Regions from separate parts of the Pantoea sp. X-Soil-TKNS-1279 genome, predicted to be linked through region 2. Evidence: predicted binding sites of a transcription regulator. Region 2 holds the regulator's gene; each other region holds the start of a gene.
What was found. The regulator PurR, encoded in region 2, represses purine synthesis genes. The targets are predictions, from matches to a motif close to CANGCAAACGTTTGCNTG.
Positions count from the first base shown of each region.

Region 1: the regulator PurR is predicted to act here: its motif matches at 4,765-4,782, upstream of guaD (guanine deaminase).
Region 3: the regulator PurR is predicted to act here: its motif matches at 4,501-4,518, upstream of carA (glutamine-hydrolyzing carbamoyl-phosphate synthase small subunit).

Region 1 is NZ_AP035948.1:2,229,591-2,235,718, reverse strand. Features, by position in the region: gene AC6I8N_RS10585 (ABC transporter permease) at 93-809, opposite strand; gene AC6I8N_RS10580 (MDR family MFS transporter) at 1,132-2,595, shown strand; gene AC6I8N_RS10575 (DUF1161 domain-containing protein) at 2,633-2,926, opposite strand; gene AC6I8N_RS10570 (DUF1283 family protein) at 2,979-3,314, opposite strand; gene AC6I8N_RS10565 (YnfA family protein) at 3,445-3,774, shown strand; gene ydfG (bifunctional NADP-dependent 3-hydroxy acid dehydrogenase/3-hydroxypropionate dehydrogenase YdfG) at 3,816-4,562, opposite strand; gene guaD (guanine deaminase) at 4,939-6,128, shown strand, end outside.
Region 2 is NZ_AP035948.1:1,958,286-1,964,413, forward strand. Features, by position in the region: gene AC6I8N_RS09300 (riboflavin synthase) at 1-374, shown strand, start outside; gene cfa (cyclopropane fatty acyl phospholipid synthase) at 451-1,599, opposite strand; gene punC (purine nucleoside transporter PunC) at 1,908-3,110, opposite strand; gene punR (DNA-binding transcriptional activator PunR) at 3,219-4,130, shown strand; gene purR (HTH-type transcriptional repressor PurR) at 4,127-5,152, opposite strand; gene cydH (cytochrome bd-I oxidase subunit CydH) at 5,438-5,527, shown strand; gene AC6I8N_RS09330 (C40 family peptidase) at 5,590-6,128, opposite strand, start outside.
Region 3 is NZ_AP035948.1:775,924-782,051, forward strand. Features, by position in the region: gene ileS (isoleucine--tRNA ligase) at 1-1,294, shown strand, start outside; gene lspA (signal peptidase II) at 1,294-1,794, shown strand; gene fkpB (FKBP-type peptidyl-prolyl cis-trans isomerase) at 1,804-2,274, shown strand; gene ispH (4-hydroxy-3-methylbut-2-enyl diphosphate reductase) at 2,255-3,208, shown strand; gene dapB (4-hydroxy-tetrahydrodipicolinate reductase) at 3,455-4,270, shown strand; gene carA (glutamine-hydrolyzing carbamoyl-phosphate synthase small subunit) at 4,741-5,889, shown strand; gene carB (carbamoyl-phosphate synthase large subunit) at 5,903-6,128, shown strand, end outside.

The DNA of each region.
Region 1 (6,128 bases), 270 kb from region 2:
GGCTAAGCGCCAGGGTTGCGGTCAGAATCAGCGCGCTGCGTTTTATCCAGCTTGCTAATCGGTTGACAGTGGCCATCACGAAACTCCTGTTGTTATGCCGCTGCATGCGGGCTGAGGTAACGTCCCAGCGCCGCTAACAGCATGTCCAGGATCAGGGCGAACAGGGCGGTTGCCACTGCCCCGAGGATCAACGTCGGGAAGTCGTTGAGGTAAATGCCGGGGAAAATCAGCTCGCCGTAGCTGCTGGCGCCAATCAGAAACGCCAGTGGCGCAGTGCCGACATTGATGGCGGTGGAAATGCGTACCCCGGCGAGAATGACCGGCAACGCGTTGGGAATTTCCACCTGACGTAAGCGCTGAAATTTCGTCATGCCAATACCGTTTGCGGCTTCCAGTAGCGAGGGGGGAACCGCGCTCAGTCCGGCATAGGTATTACGCACGATGGGGAGCAGAGAGGCGAGAAACAGCGCAATCAACGCCGGACGATCGCCGATGCCGACAATGACCATCGCCAGTGCCAGTACCGCTAACGGCGGCAGCGTATTGCCAACGTTGAAGATTTGCATCACGTATTCAGCCCAACCGCGGGCAAACGGGCGGCTTAGCAGAATGCCGCTGGGGATGCCGACCAGCAGCGCAAAAAACATGGACCAAAACACCAGAAACAGGTGCTGCTGCCCAAGGTAGATCAGATCGACCCTACGGGCGCGCAGGGTATCCAGCCCAAGCCCCCAAACCAACAGGCCCACCACCAGCACAATGGCAAGCACGGCTAACCCGGTTCGTCGGGCGAGCGATGCGTTTTGCATAGCGAATGTCTCCCTGATTCGTGAAAAACAACCAAAATTGCCTGATTACAGATAAAACGACTATCTAGTGCCACTTTTCCAGTGAGAATCGGGAAAGTGGTTTTAGACCTATAGCAACGTTAATCGCGACACGCCAGTTTTTAGGGGAAAATCAGACAGATAGAAAAGAGGAAAAAACCGGCTTAAACCGCGTGAAATAAGGCACAATCCTCAATAAAAAAAATTCATCGATTTTTTGTGACGCCGTCACACATGCGGAGCACGCAGAGGAAATCGACGGCTAAAAAATTCGGCCAGGATTACGACAAAGGAAGGAAGAAAAATGACTGAGAGCGCAGAAATTCAAACGAGTAACCGCCACTGGATCCTGATGGCCTGCATGCTGGCGATGTTTATGGCGGCAATTGAGGTCACCATCGTCGCCACCGCGATGCCAACCATCATTGCCGACCTGGGCGGGTTTTCGCATTTTGGCTGGGTCTTTTCTATCTATCTGCTGACGCAGGCGGTCACTGTGCCGCTTTATGGTCGCCTGGCGGATTTGTGGGGGCGTAAGACGCTGTTTTTTATTGGTGTCTCGCTGTTTCTTATTGGGTCGGTGCTGTGCGGTTTCGCCCATACCATGACCTGGCTGATTCTGTTCCGTGCGTTTCAGGGTTTAGGCGCGGGTGCCATCATGCCGTTGACCACCACCATCGTGGCGGATATTTATTCACCGCGCGAGCGTGCCAGCGTGCAAGGTTGGCTTTCCAGCGTCTGGGGCGTGGCGGCGATACTCGGCCCGTTAAGCGGGGCCTGGCTGGTGCAGCACTTTAGCTGGGCGGTGATTTTCTGGGTCAACGTGCCAATTGGCCTGATCTCGATGCTGTTGCTGGCGCGTTTTCTACCAGCGCGGGAACGGCGGCAGCACAGTTCGCTGAATATAACCGGCTGTGCCTGGTTGATGATCAGCGTCAGCGCGCTGTTAATCGCCTTATTGCAGGCCGAAGTGCTGGGCTATTGGTTGCTGCTATTTCTGCTGCTGGCGTTGATCGCCGCTGTGTTCCTCAAACGCCATGAACAACGCGCCAGCGCGCCGTTGTTTCCGCTGGCTATCTGGCGCAGTCGATTGATTGTGGCGGGGAATGCCGGAAATCTGATCATTGGCGCAGCGATGATGGGGATCAGTGCCTTCCTGCCAACCTGGATTCAGGGAATTACTGGCGGTACGCCGTTGCAAGCGGGCAGTGCGCTGGCAATGATGTCAATTGGTTGGCCGCTTGCCAGCACCCTGAGTGGCCGTTTGATGTTGGTCATGTCTTACCGATTTACCGCGCAGTTGGGCGCATTGCTGCTGATTGCCGGTAGCGCCTTATTGCTGTTGCTGCGCGCCGACAGCGGCCTGATGCAGGCGGGGCTGACAGCCTTTGTCATCGGTACCGGCATGGGGATGACCAGTACGACCTTTCTGGTCTCGGTACAGAATCACGCGCATTACGAAATTCGCGGTATTTGCACTGCCTCGATCATGTTCAGTCGGATGCTGGGTTCAGCGATTGGTACGGCGTTGATGGGGGCGGTGTTGAATTACAATCTGATGCGTCGCTTACCGGAGGCCAGCGATCCGATGCAAAAAATCATGTCGCACGAGAGCCGTCAGGCGTTACCGCACGGTACTTTACAGGAATGGATTACGCAAATTGCCAGCTCATTGCACTGGGTTTTCGTGGTGGCGTTGTTGATTGCCGCATTGACGCTGTGGATCGCCTGGCTGATGCCGCACCAGCGGCCGGAGAACGAGGATTAATCCGTAGCAGCGCGATAAATCGCGCCGCTACGATCGTTTACTGTGGTGTATCGTGTGAGCTGCCAGCATCATTCGGGACGTTGCTTTGTGCGTCGCGACTCAGCTTCTTGTAAACAATCTTCTGGGTGTCATTTTCACAATGGCCTACCACCTGACCACCCGCCTGGTCGGCCTGATCGTTAGGGACGATTTCCAGTGTAAAATCCGATTCAGCCAGCCCGTTACTGACCAGTTTCTTGCTGATCTCTGCTTTAACGCTTTCGCAGGAGGCCTGCGCCAGCATCGGTAACGCCAGCAGGGACAGCAACATCACGGCAAGACGCTTTTTCATCACACACTCCTTTGGTTTGAACTCCCTTGATAACTATAGCAGCGTCAGCAACTTATGGCGTGACGATACGGCCGGTACGACGGTCAAGGCAGCGCAGCGTGTTGGGTTCCCAATAGGCGTTAACGTTGTAGCTTTTCTCGCAGGCATCACGGCTATCAAACGCTTTATCGGTTTTATCAAACTCTTTCTCGACGCGGGTATTCACTTTATTGCGCAGGTTGCGGGTGTCATTCCATTGCTCCTTGCTTTGACGTGCCGCCTCATTGCTGGACGCGCTGTTGCCGTTTTCAATGATCAGGCGATCGGTTTGCGCTGAAGCCAGTGGGGCAGCCAGCAACACGCTGGAAGTCAGTACCGCGGCAAGCAGTGCGGGAAACAATTTTTTCATCGTCTTTTCCTTTAGTTAACGCCAGCACCATCGCGATGGTGGCTGTAACAACAATGCCCGGTAGTATATCATCGCTGCTTCTTTACTCACCAGTGGTGAGGCATTTGTTGAGACTTCTGAGAGACTTTTTATGCTGGTGAAAACCACCTTGCTGTTTTTTTTAACTGCGATTGCGGAAATTGTTGGGTGCTTTCTGCCGTGGTTATGGCTGAAGAAGGGCGCGACAGCATGGTTGTTACTGCCTGCGGCGGCCAGCCTGATGCTGTTTGTCTGGTTGCTGACCCTGCATCCGGCGGCCAGTGGTCGCGTTTATGCCGCCTACGGTGGCGTTTATGTGTTGACCGCGTTGATCTGGCTACGTGTGGTGGATGGGGTAAAACTCAGCCCGTGGGATTGGGCCGGGGCGCTGATTGCCTTGAGCGGCATGCTGATTATTGTCGCTGGCTGGGGACGGGCCTGAGTTTCGCGTAGCGGCGCGATTTATCGCGCCGCCAGGGATTTTTAGTCCTTATGTACCTTCAAACCCGCAAGGGTTTGCGTTACCGGCATCATTTCCAGCGTGTTGATATTGACGTGCTTCGGTAGCGTCGCCACCCAGTATACCGCTTCGGTGACATCCTCGGCGGTCAGTGCGGTAGTCCCTTCATAAACCTTATCGGCTTTACCGTCGTCACCTTTGAAACGCACATTAGAAAACTCCGTACCGCCCACCAGACCCGGTTCGATATCGGTTACGCGCAACGCGGTGCCGTGCAGATCGGTACGTAAATTCAGGCTGAACTGGCGCACAAAGGCTTTAGTTGCACCATAGACGTTGCCACCGGCATACGGCCAGCTTCCGGCAATCGAACCAATGTTAATGATATGGCCAACGTTGCGTTCCACCATAGCGGGCAGCAGGGCGCGCGTCATGTACACCAAACCTTTGTTGTTGGTGTCGATCATATTTTCCCAATCTTCGATATTGGCTTTATGCGCGGGTTCGATACCGAGCGCCAGACCGGCATTGTTGACCAACACATCGATATTGCGCCATTCAGCCGGCAGTGCGGCGATAGCTTCTTCGATAGCGGCACGGTTGCGCACATCCAGTTGTACGGTGTAGAGATTGTCGCCCAGTTCGTCTTTCAATTCCTGCAAACGCTCAACGCGGCGTCCGCTGGCGATCACTTTATGACCTGTAGCAATGAAGCGGCGGGTGATACTTTGACCAAAACCGGCCGTCGCACCGGTAACAAAAATAATCATCTCACTGTTCCTTAAACGATTTCAGGTTCCACTCCACACCTTAGCATTATCCCTGGTGCTACGCCCATGAAAAGGCGTTGTGGAATGTTGCTTGCACGATTTCAGCGCACAACTGCACCAACATGGCACAAATCATTGCCGCGCAAAGGGTGCAAAAAGCCCGTCTCACCGGCAGTTGTTAAATCGCAACCGATTGCGAAGCATGGCAACCGTTTGCGCATTCGGTTGCCTGGGTATGCTGCCATAGAAATTCCTTATAACAAACTAATATATTGAATATAAACATAAAAATAAGTTTTTTGCGTTGGCATGGTGTTTGCAAAACTCCTTAAAGGCCATCACCTGCCATAACAAAGATAACGCAAGGAACTACTTTATGCCTTTTGCATCCGAAACCACGCTGCGCGCCAGTTTTTTTGATTTTACCGGCGTGGCACAACAACCCGATACCATTGCTGAGCAGGCGCGCTACCTCGAAGATGGTGTATTGACGCTGCATGACGGCAAAGTTGTCAGCCTGGAGAGTTGGGAAAACGCGCAGTCGCGCATTAACCCTGCCACGCTGATCGACCTGCGCGGCAAACTGATCGTACCGGGGTTTATCGATACCCACATTCACTATCCGCAAACCGAGATGATAGGGGCGTTTGGTGAGCAACTGCTGGAATGGCTGAACCAATACACTTTCCCGGTCGAGAGCCAGTACCACTGTCCCGATCATGCGGCACAGATGTCAGCATTCTTTCTGCATCAGTTGCTGGCGAACGGTACCACCACCGCGCTGGTATTTGGTACCGTGCATCCGCAATCGGTGGAAGCATTGTTTAGCGCCGCGGAGCAGCTCAATATGCGTCTGATTGCCGGTAAGGTGATGATGGATCGCAACGCTCCGGCTTATCTGACCGAAACCCCGCAGGCAAGCTACCTGCAAACCCGCGCCTTGATTGAACGCTGGCATAATCGTGGCCGTCTGAGTTATGCGCTGACGCCACGCTTTGCCCCGACATCGTCGCCACAGCTGTTGGAAAAAGTCCGGCAGCTACGGGCAGAGTTCCCCGACACCTGGTTGCATACCCATCTGAGCGAGAATCCGCAGGAAATCGCCTGGGTCAAAGAACTGTTCCCGGAGCATGACGGCTATCTCGATGTGTATCACCAGCATCAGCTCACCGGTAAACGCAGCGTGTTTGCCCACTGTCTGCATCTGGATGACCATGAATGGCAGTGCCTGCACGATACCGATTCATCAATCGCTTTCTGTCCAACCTCCAACCTGTTTCTCGGCAGCGGGTTATTTAACATCAAACGCTGCTGGCAGCAGGGCGTACGGATGGGGATCGGCACTGACGTCGGTGCTGGCACCACCTTTAACATATTGCAAACCCTTGGTGAGGCTTACAAAGTCGGCCAGCTTCAGCACTATAAACTCAGCGCCTGCGAAGCCTTTTATCATGCCACGCTCGGCGGAGCGCATGCGCTGGATCTCGACCATGCCATCGGCAACTTCAATCCGGGTAAAGAGGCAGATTTCGTGGTGCTCGACCCTGCTGTTTCGGCATTGCAGCA
Region 2 (6,128 bases):
AAATTGGCGGTCATTTAATGTCCGGCCATATTATGACCACCGCAGAAATCTGCAAAATTATTCAGTCAGAAAACAACCGTGAGGTGTGGTTTAAATTACAGGACCCGGCGCAGATGAAATATATTCTGCATAAAGGGTTTGTCGGTATTGATGGTATCAGCCTGACGGTGGGTGATGTGACCAGGAGTAAATTCTGTGTGCACCTGATCCCGGAAACGCTGGAGCGCACCACGCTTGGCGCGAAGAAGTTAGGTCACAAGGTGAATATCGAGATTGATCCGCATACCCAGGCCATTGTCGAAACCGTTGAGCGCGTGTTGGCACAACGTGAAGCAGCCGCTCTGGCGCAGCAGCAGTCCGACGAGAGTGAATAACCTGGCATTCGTAGCGGCGCGATTTATCGCGCTGTTTTAAAAGCGCGTGATGCGTCACGCCGCTACAAACGGGAGGTTAACGCGCGACGCGCAGGCCGCCCTCAGCTCCACGGCTGAAAACCACTTGCCACAGCTGAATATCACGCGCGCGGAATGCACCAGCGCAGGCATTGAGATAATAGCTGAACATGCGTTTAAAACGATCACCGTATTTTTCTGCCAGCTGCGGCCAGGCGTCAAGAAAACGCGCATGCCAGGCCATTAGCGTGGTGTCATAATCCGCACCGAAATTGTGCCAGTCTTCCATCACAAAATGTGACTCACTGGCATTAGCAATCTGGCGTACGGAGGGCAGGCAACCATTCGGGAAGATATATTTGTCGATCCAGGGGTCAACATTCATATCGGTTTTAATTGCCCCAATGGTATGCAGCAGGAAAATACCGTCCGGCTTCAAATTACGATCGGCCACCTCAAAATAGGTCGCGTAATTTTTGGGACCGACATGTTCGAACATGCCGACCGAAACGATACGGTCAACTTGCAGATTCAGGTCGCGATAATCCTGCAACAGAATGGTGACGTCCAGACCGGCACAACGCTCCTGTGCCATCTTCTGTTGCTCTGCCGAAATGGTGACACCATGCACTTTCACGCCATAATTGCGTGCGGCAAACTCTGCCAGTCCACCCCAACCACAACCAATATCAAGCAATGTCATGCCGGGTTTCAGTTGCAGCTTGCGGCAAATCATATCGAGTTTGTCTTGTTGCGATTGTTCCAGCGTCTCGGCATCTTTCCAGTAACCACAGGAGTACTGCATAAAGGGGTCAAGCATCAGAGAAAACAGGTCGTTTCCAAGATCGTAATGCTCTTTACCGACAATCCAGGCGCGTTTTTTCGATTGTAAATTGGTCAGACGCGCGGCTGCGATACGCAACGTGTCTTTAAAATGATGCGGTAATTGTTGATCCAGGTGCTGCTTCAGTACGCGGTGGAAAAACATGTCGAGATTTTCACAGTCCCACCAACCGTCCATATAGCTTTCACCTAAGCCCAATGAACCTTCTTGCAGGACACGTTTAAAAAAATCCGGATGCTTAACCTGAATATCCCAGGGGCGAGTGCCATTAATGGCAATATCAGCCCGTTCCAGTAATTCATGGGCGATACGAAACCAGTGGTTTTCTTCAAGGCTCACTTCTTCTATACACGATGAACTCATAGCTTCTCCATCACCTTTCCGATTTCAACCTGAGAAAAGAATAGTCAATTTCTCCAGGCTTGTGAGAGAACTCACGGAAAATCCGTGCGCCAGATATCCGACGTTTTACAGAGGTATGAATCTGAATAGAAATGTCTGGCACAACACAGGGGAGAATATCGTGCAGACGCCATCCCAGCGACAGAGTCGCTTAAAAGTAATACATTTATGTTATTGATTTGTTACAGAATTGCTGACCCACGCAGTATATGCTTACGTGGGTCAATATTCAACGACTTATCGTTAGGATGCTAACTAAAGTTGTTGCGTCAGTGATTATCTTCGCAGGCTAAGGAGTTGTGAGCAACATCACTTTGTGCGTTTGCCGTACGTTGCCAACCGAAACCGGCCCAGGCGAATGCAACGGTAGCGAGCATCACGAGGCTGGTGCTATGCAGCGCTTGTTGTAATCCAGCGGAAACGACCAGGCTGGCGACAAAACATAATCCGAGTTGTAGCAAATTTTGCAATGAAGCGGCTTTGCCTGTTGCCTGGGGGAAGGGCAGCAGGGCACTGGCGACCACAATCGGATAGATAGCCCCATTTGCCAGCGCCATACCACAGAACGGCAACAGCAATGCCCACAGCGCGGGGGCGGAAAGCTGCGCAACCGCAAACAGGCTAAGAATGCTCAGGCTGTAGATCACCAGTAACCACGGCAGCAGTTGTTTCCCCTGAAAACGATTCAGCAGCGCGCGGCAGCCAAATCCACCGATCAGGAAGGCGATAGTTTGCGGCACATAACTCAGGCCAATATCTGCCGGTGATAAACCGGCATCGGCGAGGATAAAGGGCGAGCCGGTCAACCAGGCAAAAAAGCTGGCGGAACAGGCAGAGTAGATCAATACGTTGCCGCTATAAGTACGCGATACCAGCAGCGTCAGCCAGCCAGGCTGCGGCGCTCGCGTGGTGTCGGCTCGTACGGGATTCGCCAGACGCAGGGTGCCAATAAGCAACACCAGGGTTATCAGTGTCAGCAGCAGAAAGATACTACGCCAGTGAAAATGGCCCATCAGCCAGGCACCGAGTAACGGGGCGAGCGCCGGAGACAAGGCGACCAGCGGCATAATGGTTGCAAAAACTTTGTTGGCCTGATTTTGCGGATAACGATCCACCACCAGCGCCTGCCAGCTAACGGCGGCAGCGCAAACACCCAGCGCCTGCACAAAGCGCAGCGCCAGCATCAAACGGACGTCGCTCACCCACAACATGCCCAGACAACCCAGGGCAAAAATCGCTAATCCCGCCAGCAGAACCGGTTTACGTCCGAAGCGATCTGACAGCGGTCCCCAGAAGACCTGCGCACAGGCAAAACCACCAAGGAACAGACTCAGACTGGCGCTGATGGTACCGGGGGCGGTAGCAAAATCCTGCTGCATGGCACCGAATGCCGGCAGATACATATCCGTAGCAAGAAAGCCCAGCATGCTGAGTAAAGCAAGATAAGGCAGAAATCCTTTTGATGACAACATGGTAATTCTCTTTAGACAGGTAAACGCGGAGGAGTGTAAAAGCGTGCGCCAGGTTTTGTGAAACGCTAATATTTGCGCGGTGCTATCAAAAAATTTGCAGGCAAAAATATGTGGTCTGAATATGCGCTTGAAGTGGTAGATGCGGTGGCCCGCAGCGGTAGTTTTAGTGCGGCAGCACAAGAGTTACATCGGGTGCCTTCTGCCATCAGCTACACGGTACGGCAGCTCGAAACCTGGCTGGCGGTGCCGTTGTTCGAACGTCAGCATCGGGAAGTGGTGCTGACGGCAGCCGGGGAGCATTTTGTCCGGGAAGGGCGTAGTGTTATCAAAAAAATGCTGGCGACGAGGCGGCAGTGCCAGCAGTTGGCAAATGGCTGGCGTGGTCAGCTGAGTATCGCGGTGGATTGCATCGTTAAACCTCATCGCACCCGACAACTGGTGAAGGATTTCTACCGCCACTTTCCCGACATGGAGCTGATTATCAGTTATGAAGTGTTTAATGGTGTATGGGATGCACTGGCCGATGGGCGGGTCGACGTAGCGATTGGGGCCACTCAGGCGATCCCGGTCGGTGGGCGTTTCGCCTTTCAGGATATGGGCGCGTTGAACTGGCGCTGCGTGGTCAGCCCCGATCATCCGTTGGCAAAAAGTACCTTGTTGGATGACGAAACGTTGCGGGCCTGGCCTTCTCTGGTGCTGGAAGACACTTCACGGGCGTTGCCGCGGCGCATGACCTGGACGTTAGATAATCAACGCCGGCTGGTGGTGCCGGAATGGGAAACCGGCGTTGACTGCCTGCTGGCGGGACTCTGCGTAGGGATGGTGCCGGGCCATTTAGCCCGGCCATTGCTGGATAGCGGAGCATTAACCGAGTTACCGTTACCCACGCCGTTCCCGGAGAGCCCATGCTGTGTCAGTTGGTCGGAACTACGGAACTCGCCGGCTCTGGGTTGGTTGCTGAGTTATCTCGGCGATGCCGAAACGCTCAACCATGAATGGTTGAGCGAAACGGAAACTTAGCGGCGGTAGTCGCGGAACGGGCCGTCAGCGACTGAACGGCGTTCAATCAGCGTTGGCTGAACTTCGATGGTCTGCGGCTCTTCACGTTTGCTGGTGATACGATCCAGCAGCATTTCCAACGCTTTTTCGCCTAACTGAGCTTTAGGTTGATGAACAGTGGTCAGCGCCGGCGTGAAATAACGCGCGTTGCGCACGTTGTCATAGCCGATCACTGAGATATCCTGCGGGACCCGCAGACCCATTTCATCCGCAGCACAGATCGCGCCCATCGCCATGATATCGCCACCGCAGAACACAGCAGTCGGGCGTTGCTTCTGATTGAGGATCTGCTGCATCGCCTGATATCCGGATTCCGGTTCAAAATCGCCCTGCACAATCCACTCGGGCCGCACGGTGATGCCTGCCTCATTCAGCGCCTGCATGAAACCGGCATGGCGGCCACCGCCGGTGTTGCGCTCCATTTGTCCGGGGATGGCACCAATGTCACGATGACCGCGTTCAATCAGGTAACGCCCGGCGAGATAGCCACCCTGAAACGCATTGTCCTGCACCGTATCGGTAAAATCGCCACGCGATGCGCCCCAGTCCATCACCACCATCGGGATATTACGGTTCTCTTCCAGCATGGTCAGCAGGTCGTCAGGGTATTCTGAACACATCACCAACAGGCCATCGACACGCTTCTGCGCCATCATCGACAGATATGCGCGCTGTTTTTGCAGGTCGTTATGCGCATTGCCCAGGATTAGCGTGTAGCCGCGATCGAAACAGTGGTTTTCCACCGCCTCGATTATCTCGGCAAAATAGGGGGCTTCACTGGAGGTGGCCAGCAGCCCCAGCGTTTTGGTGTGGTTGACTTTCAGGCTGCGCGCCACGGCGCTGGGCGAGTAATGCAGCTCTTTGATCGCTTCCCATACGGCGTTACGCGTCTCTTCCGCGACAAAACGCGTCTTGTTGATGACATGCGAAACCGTGGTGGTGGAGACACCGGCGCGTTTCGCCACATCTTTAATTGTTGCCATGAAAATGGTACTCCCGGGCTTATCGCAACTAACTGATAAGTATATTGTTAAACGTTTGCGTCTGCTAATGGTTTTGCGCCCCGATTTTCGGGGCGAATGGCGAAGAAAAAGACATTAACACCTGGTCAATAACGCTTTAACTTGCCGCAAACACAGCGTGCGCAAAATCTGTTGCGCAACGAAAGGCGGCGATTCTAGCAAGCTGGCGCGGATAAGACGAGATTTTTGCCGGAGGCTGTGAGAAAATTACGATAACCCTTCATTTATTGTGACTAAGGAGTTGTGATGAGTACAGACCTGAAACTGGCGCTGTTTACCACTGTGGGCGCGCTACTAATGATTATCGTGTTCAGCTTCACCGCGATCCTTCATTAATAAAAAAGCCGGACCTGAAAATCAGGGTCCGGCTTCTTGTTTTATCGGGTATCGGGCGTTTTTTAGCGGATAGTTTTGGGGGTCATCATACGGCGTGCCCCGACGTAGTGTTTCAGCCAGTAATCCTCACCCAATGCACTGATTTGAATATCTTTACCGGTACGAGGCGACTGGATAAATTTGCCATTACCAAGATAAACACCGACATGATCGGCAGTGCCGCGATTATTGATGCGGAAGAACACCAAATCCCCTTTCTCCAGCATATCGCGCTTAATCGGTGCCGCATCACGCAGGTGATACATTTCGTTGGCAGTGCGCGGGAATTTATATTTGACCAGGTCTTTATAGGCGTACCACACCAGACCGCTGCAATCGAAACCGGTATGCGGTGAAGTGCCACCCCATTGGTATGGTTTACCAATCTGCCCCATCAGCTTGTTCATCGCGGTTTCGCGTGCTTTCTGATAGCGCTGACGGTGAGAATTGCTCATCTTGATGGTGGTCAAATCGCGGTCATCGTCCTGCTTCGCGCTTCTCTTCGCCAGACGTTGGTGACCATATTTTTTTGACGGTGATTTCAGCAGGGCTTTCTTGCTGC
Region 3 (6,128 bases), 1.2 Mb from region 2:
GTGGGATCTGGACCCGCGCGATCTGATGGGCGATGACGCCGACAACTATACCAAAGTGCCGGATACGCTGGATGTCTGGTTCGATTCAGGATCAACCAGCTATTCCGTCGTTGATGCGCGCCCGGAATTTGAAGGCCATAGCCCGGATATGTATCTGGAAGGCTCGGATCAGCATCGCGGCTGGTTTATGTCTTCACTGATGATCTCCACGGCGATGAAGGGCAAAGCACCGTACCGCCAGGTACTGACGCACGGTTTCACCGTGGATGGTCAGGGCCGCAAGATGTCGAAATCTATCGGCAACACCGTGGCACCGCAGGACGTGATGGATAAGCTGGGTGCTGACATTCTGCGTCTGTGGGTGGCATCAACCGACTACTCCGGCGAAATGGCGGTGTCCGATGAAATTCTGAAGCGTTCCGCAGATGCCTATCGTCGTATCCGTAACACTGCGCGCTTCCTGCTGGCGAACCTAAACGGCTTTAATCCGGCGACCGATAAAGTCAGCCCGGAAGAGATGGTGGTGTTGGATCGTTGGGCCGTTGGCCGTGCGCTGGACGCGCAGAAAGATATCGTCGCGTCATACGCCAATTACGATTTCCATGAAGTGATCCAGCGTCTGATGCAGTTCTGCTCAATTGAGATGGGGTCGTTCTATCTCGACATCATCAAAGACCGTCAGTACACCGCTAAAGGCGACAGCCTGGCGCGTCGCAGCTGCCAGACGGCACTGTGGCATATCGTGGAAGCGCTGGTGCGCTGGATGGCACCGATCATGTCTTTCACCGCTGATGAAATTTGGGGCTACCTGCCGGGCGATCGTGCGCAATACGTCTTCACCGAAGAGTGGTACGACGGTCTGTTTGGTCTGGCTGATGATGAAACCCTCAACGATGCCTACTGGGCTGAGCTGCTGAAAGTGCGCGGCGAAGTCAACAAGGTGATTGAGCAGGCACGTAGCGACAAACGTATCGGTGGTGCGCTGGAAGCAACGGTGACGTTATACGCAGATGCAGAGCTGGCGGCGAAATTGCAGGCGCTGGGTAACGAACTGCGCTTTGTCCTGCTGACTTCCGGCGCGACCGTGGCAGATTACGCCACCGCGAGTGATGAAGCGCAGCAGAGCGAATTGCTGAAAGGTCTGAAAATCGCGCTGCATAAAGCAGAAGGCGAGAAATGTCCGCGCTGCTGGCATTACACTACCGACGTCGGTCAGAACCCGGAACATGCGGCGGTCTGCGGACGTTGTTATACCAACGTAGCCGGTAACGGCGAAGAGCGTAAGTTTGCCTGATGAGTAAAGCGATTTTCTCAACCGGATTGCGCTGGCTGTGGCTGGTGCTGGTGGTGATTGTGGTCGATTTCGCCAGTAAGCAGTGGGTCATGAACAACATGATGCTGCATGAAACGCGACCGCTGATGCCGTTCCTGAATCTGTTCTACGCGCACAACTATGGCGCGGCGTTCAGTTTCCTGGCGGATAAAGGCGGTTGGCAGCGCTGGTTCTTTGCCGGTATCGCCATCGCGATTGTGGTGTCGTTGCTGGTGATGATGTATCGCAACCCGGCTCGTAACAAATTAACCAACATTGCCTATGCGCTGATTATCGGCGGGGCATTAGGTAACCTGTTTGATCGCGCATATCACGGTTTTGTGGTCGATTTTATCGACTTCTATATCGGTGACTGGCATTTCGCGACCTTTAATATCGCTGACTGCGGCATCTGTATCGGTGCCGCGTTGGTGGTGCTGGAGGGCTTCTTAAGCCCAAAAGGCAAACAGGTTAAAGATTAAGGGTAAATGATGACAGACTCTGTACAGCGCGATAGCGCGTTGCTGGTGCATTTTACGCTGAAGCTGGAAGATGGTTCGACAGCGGAATCGACGCGCGCCAATGGCAAACCCGCGCTGTTTCGTCTCGGTGATGGCAGCCTGTCGGCGGCGCTGGAGCAGGAGTTGCTGGGACGTAAAGTGGGCGACAAGCACAGCTTTACCCTGGCACCGGAAGATGCCTTTGGTGGCATCAGTCCGGACCTGATCCAATACTTTTCGCGTCGTGATTTTATCGATGCAGGCGAGCCGGAAGTCGGTGCCATCATGCTGTTCAGCGGCATGGGCGGCAGCGAAATGCCGGGGGTGATCCGTGAAGTCTCCGGTGATTCCATCACCGTAGACTTCAATCACCCGCTGGCGGGTCAGCGCATTCAATTTGAGATTGAAGTGCTGGAGATTGATCCGGTCCTGGAGGCAAGCGATGCAAATCCTGTTAGCTAACCCGCGTGGTTTCTGTGCGGGCGTGGATCGCGCCATTAGCATCGTTGAGCGCGCGCTGGAGATGTACGGCGCGCCAATCTATGTACGTCATGAAGTGGTACATAACCGCTATGTGGTAAGCAGCCTGCGCGAACGCGGTGCCATCTTTATCGAAGAGATCAGCGAAGTGCCGGATGACGCTATCCTGATCTTCTCCGCGCATGGGGTATCCCAGGCGGTACGTGCTGAGGCGAAGGCGCGTAATCTGACCATGCTGTTTGATGCCACCTGTCCGTTGGTGACCAAAGTGCATATGGAAGTGGCGCGCGCCAGCCGTAAAGGCGTCGAAGCCATTCTGATCGGACATGCAGGCCATCCGGAAGTGGAAGGCACGATGGGGCAATACAGCAACCCCAACGGCGGCATGTATCTGGTGGAATCGCCGGAAGACGTGTTCAAATTGCAGGTCAAAGATGAAAGCAACCTGTGCTTTATGACCCAGACGACGTTGTCCGTTGATGATACGTCGGACGTGATTGACGCGCTGCGTCAGCGCTTCCCGGCGATCATCGGGCCACGCAAAGATGATATCTGCTATGCCACCACCAACCGCCAGGAAGCGGTGCGTGTGCTGGCGCGTGATGCTGAAGTGGTGCTGGTGGTCGGTTCGAAAAACTCCTCCAACTCCAATCGTCTGGCGGAACTGGCACAGCGCGCCGGTAAGCTGGCGAAGCTGATCGATTCTGCCGATGATATTCAGGAAGAGTGGGTAAAGGGCGTGACCACCATAGGTGTGACCGCAGGAGCTTCCGCGCCGGATGTTCTGGTGCAGCAGGTAATTCAGCGCCTGCGCGATCTGGGTGGTGAAGCAGCGATTGAGCTGATTGGCCGCGAAGAAAACATCGTGTTTGAAGTACCGAAAGAATTGCGTGTAGAAGTGCGCAACGTGCAGTAACCCCTTCCCCGTAGCGGCGGCGATTTATCGCGCTTTTTTCGACCAGGCAAAAAGACGCGCGATAAATCGCGCCGCTACACCAACCCGCGCAAGCCGATTTCCACCTGGTGAGATTGCTTTTACTGATAATCTGACGCGGCTGGCATAAAATTCTTATTATCCCTTTTTTATTGTGGCGTGACTGTTATCTGACCGTTAACCTGTTTGCGCTTTGCATGCATAGATTTGTATCAGGAATGAATAAATATGAGTGAAATCCGCATTGCTATTGTTGGTGCGCCGGGTCGCATGGGACGCAATTTGATTCAGGCCGCGCAGCAGGCGGAAGGCGTCGTGCCAGGTGCTGCGCTGGCGCGTGCCGGTTCGTCATTGATCGGCAGTGACGCCGGTGAGTTGGCTGGTATTGGCAAGACCGGGGTGATCATCACTGCGGATTTGCAGCAGGTGGTCAACGACTTCGACGTGTTGATCGACTTCACTCGCCCGGAAGGTACGCTGGAATACCTGGCTTTTTGCCGCCAGCACCAAAAAGCGATGGTGATTGGTACCACCGGTTTTGATGAGGCAGGTAAAGCGGCGATTCGTGCCGCGGCAGAAGAGATTGGCATCGTGTTTGCGGCCAACTTCAGCGTTGGTGTGAATCTGGTGCTGGAACTGCTGAAACAAGCCGCAAAAGTGATGGGCGATTATGCCGATATTGAAATCGTAGAAGCGCATCACCGTCATAAAGTTGATGCACCATCAGGCACAGCGCTGGCGATGGGTGAAGCCATTGCTGAAGCAATGGACTGGAAACTGGACGAGCACGCCGTCTACGCGCGTGAAGGCCATACCGGTGAGCGTAAAGCGCAAACCATCGGTTTCGCTACCGTTCGCGCCGGTGATATCGTCGGTGAACATACCGCGATGTTTGCAGATATCGGGGAGCGCGTTGAAATTACTCACAAGGCTTCCAGCCGCATGACCTTTGCAAAGGGAGCCGTAAAAGCCGCTTATTGGCTTAAAGACAAGAAATCTGGCCTTTATGACATGCGTGACGTGCTGGATTTATCGATGTTGTGAGTGTTGTGAACCATCGTGATGTGGTTATTTCAATCGGTAAGACATTGATTGAATAGGGCAATAATATTATTGCCCTTTATTTTGTCTGTAAAAAATGGTCTTCGTTATTTTTTAGTGCTAAGTCTCTTGTTTTTCGTTGTTTGCGATCGTTTTTTATCCTTAAAAACGTCATTTTTGACCATTTGGTCAAAATTATCATCCCGGTAGCACGACTTTCAGATTATTTCCGCCTCGCAACCGTTTATTTTTCCAGGTTGTCTCGCTCTTTTGTCGGTTTCTGTTGCTTTTAACATTCAGTTGCCCGAAAAAAACAAAAAAATAACGTATCAGGGTAGACAAGGTGCGGGTCGATCATTAGAATGCGCGCAATTTGCCAAAAATCGACCGGTCAGGCGGTTTTTGCATTGATTCAGGACAGTATTTTGAATTAATATGCAAATATTGTGACTGTTTATTCCCTGGAGGATGTTTTGATTAAGTCAGCGCTCTTGGTTCTGGAAGACGGAACCCAATTCCACGGTCGGGCCATCGGGGCAACGGGATCGGCAGTGGGGGAGGTCGTTTTCAATACGTCAATGACCGGTTATCAAGAAATCCTCACTGATCCCTCCTATTCCCGCCAGATCGTCACCCTCACTTATCCCCATATCGGCAATGTTGGCGCTAATGCCGCCGACGCAGAGTCCAGCCAAATTCATGCTCAGGGCCTTGTTATCCGCGACCTGCCGCTGATTACCAGCAACTTCCGTAGTGAAGAGAGCTTGTCAGCCTATTTGCAGCGCAACAACATCGTCGCCATTGCCGATATCGATACCCGCAAGCTGACGCGTCTGCTGCGTGAAAAAGGGGCACAGAACGGCTGCATCATCGCCGGTGATAATCCAGACGCCGCTCTGGCGTTGCAGAAGGCACAAGCCTTCCCGGGCCTGAAAGGTATGGACCTGGCAAAAGAAGTGACGACGGCGGAAACTTATCCGTGGCAGCAAGGTAGCTGGACGCTGAAAGACGATCTGCCGGAGCAGAAGTCAGCGGCAGAGCTGCCATTCCATGTGGTTGCCTACGATTTTGGTGCCAAGCGCAACATCCTGCGCATGCTGGTAGACCGTGGCTGTCGCCTGACGGTAGTGCCGGCGCAGACGTCTGCTGAAGACGTTCTGAAGCTGAACCCGGATGGTATTTTCCTCTCCAACGGCCCTGGCGACCCGGAGCCGTGCGATTACGCCATCAGCGCGATTCAGTCTTTCCTTAATACCGATATCCCGGTATTCGGTATCTGCCTGGGTCATCAGCTGCTGGCGCTGGCAAGCGGTGCGAAAACCATCAAAATGAAGCTGGGCCATCATGGCGGCAACCATCCGGTAAAAGATCTCGACAACAACACCGTGATGATCACCGCACAGAACCACGGTTTCGCCGTTGATGACAGCAACTTACCGGCAAATTTACGCGTGACCCATGTGTCGCTGTTCGACCAGACCGTGCAGGGCATTCACCGTACCGATAAACCGGCTTTCAGCTTCCAGGGACATCCGGAAGCCAGCCCAGGCCCGCACGATGCGGCGCCGCTGTTCGATCACTTTATCGAACTGATTGAAGCCTACCGTTCTAACGCGAAGTAATCAGGAGCTAACGATGCCAAAACGTACAGACATAAAATCCATCCTGATCCTTGGCGCAGGTCCGATCGTTATCGGCCAGGCATGTGAATTTGACTACTCGGGTGCGCAGGCGTGTAAAGCGCTGCGTGAAGAGGGCTACCGCGTCATTCTGGTGAACTCGAACCCGGCCACCATCATGACTGACCCGGAGATGGCTGATGCAACCTACATCGAGCCAATCCACTGGGAAGTGGTGCGTA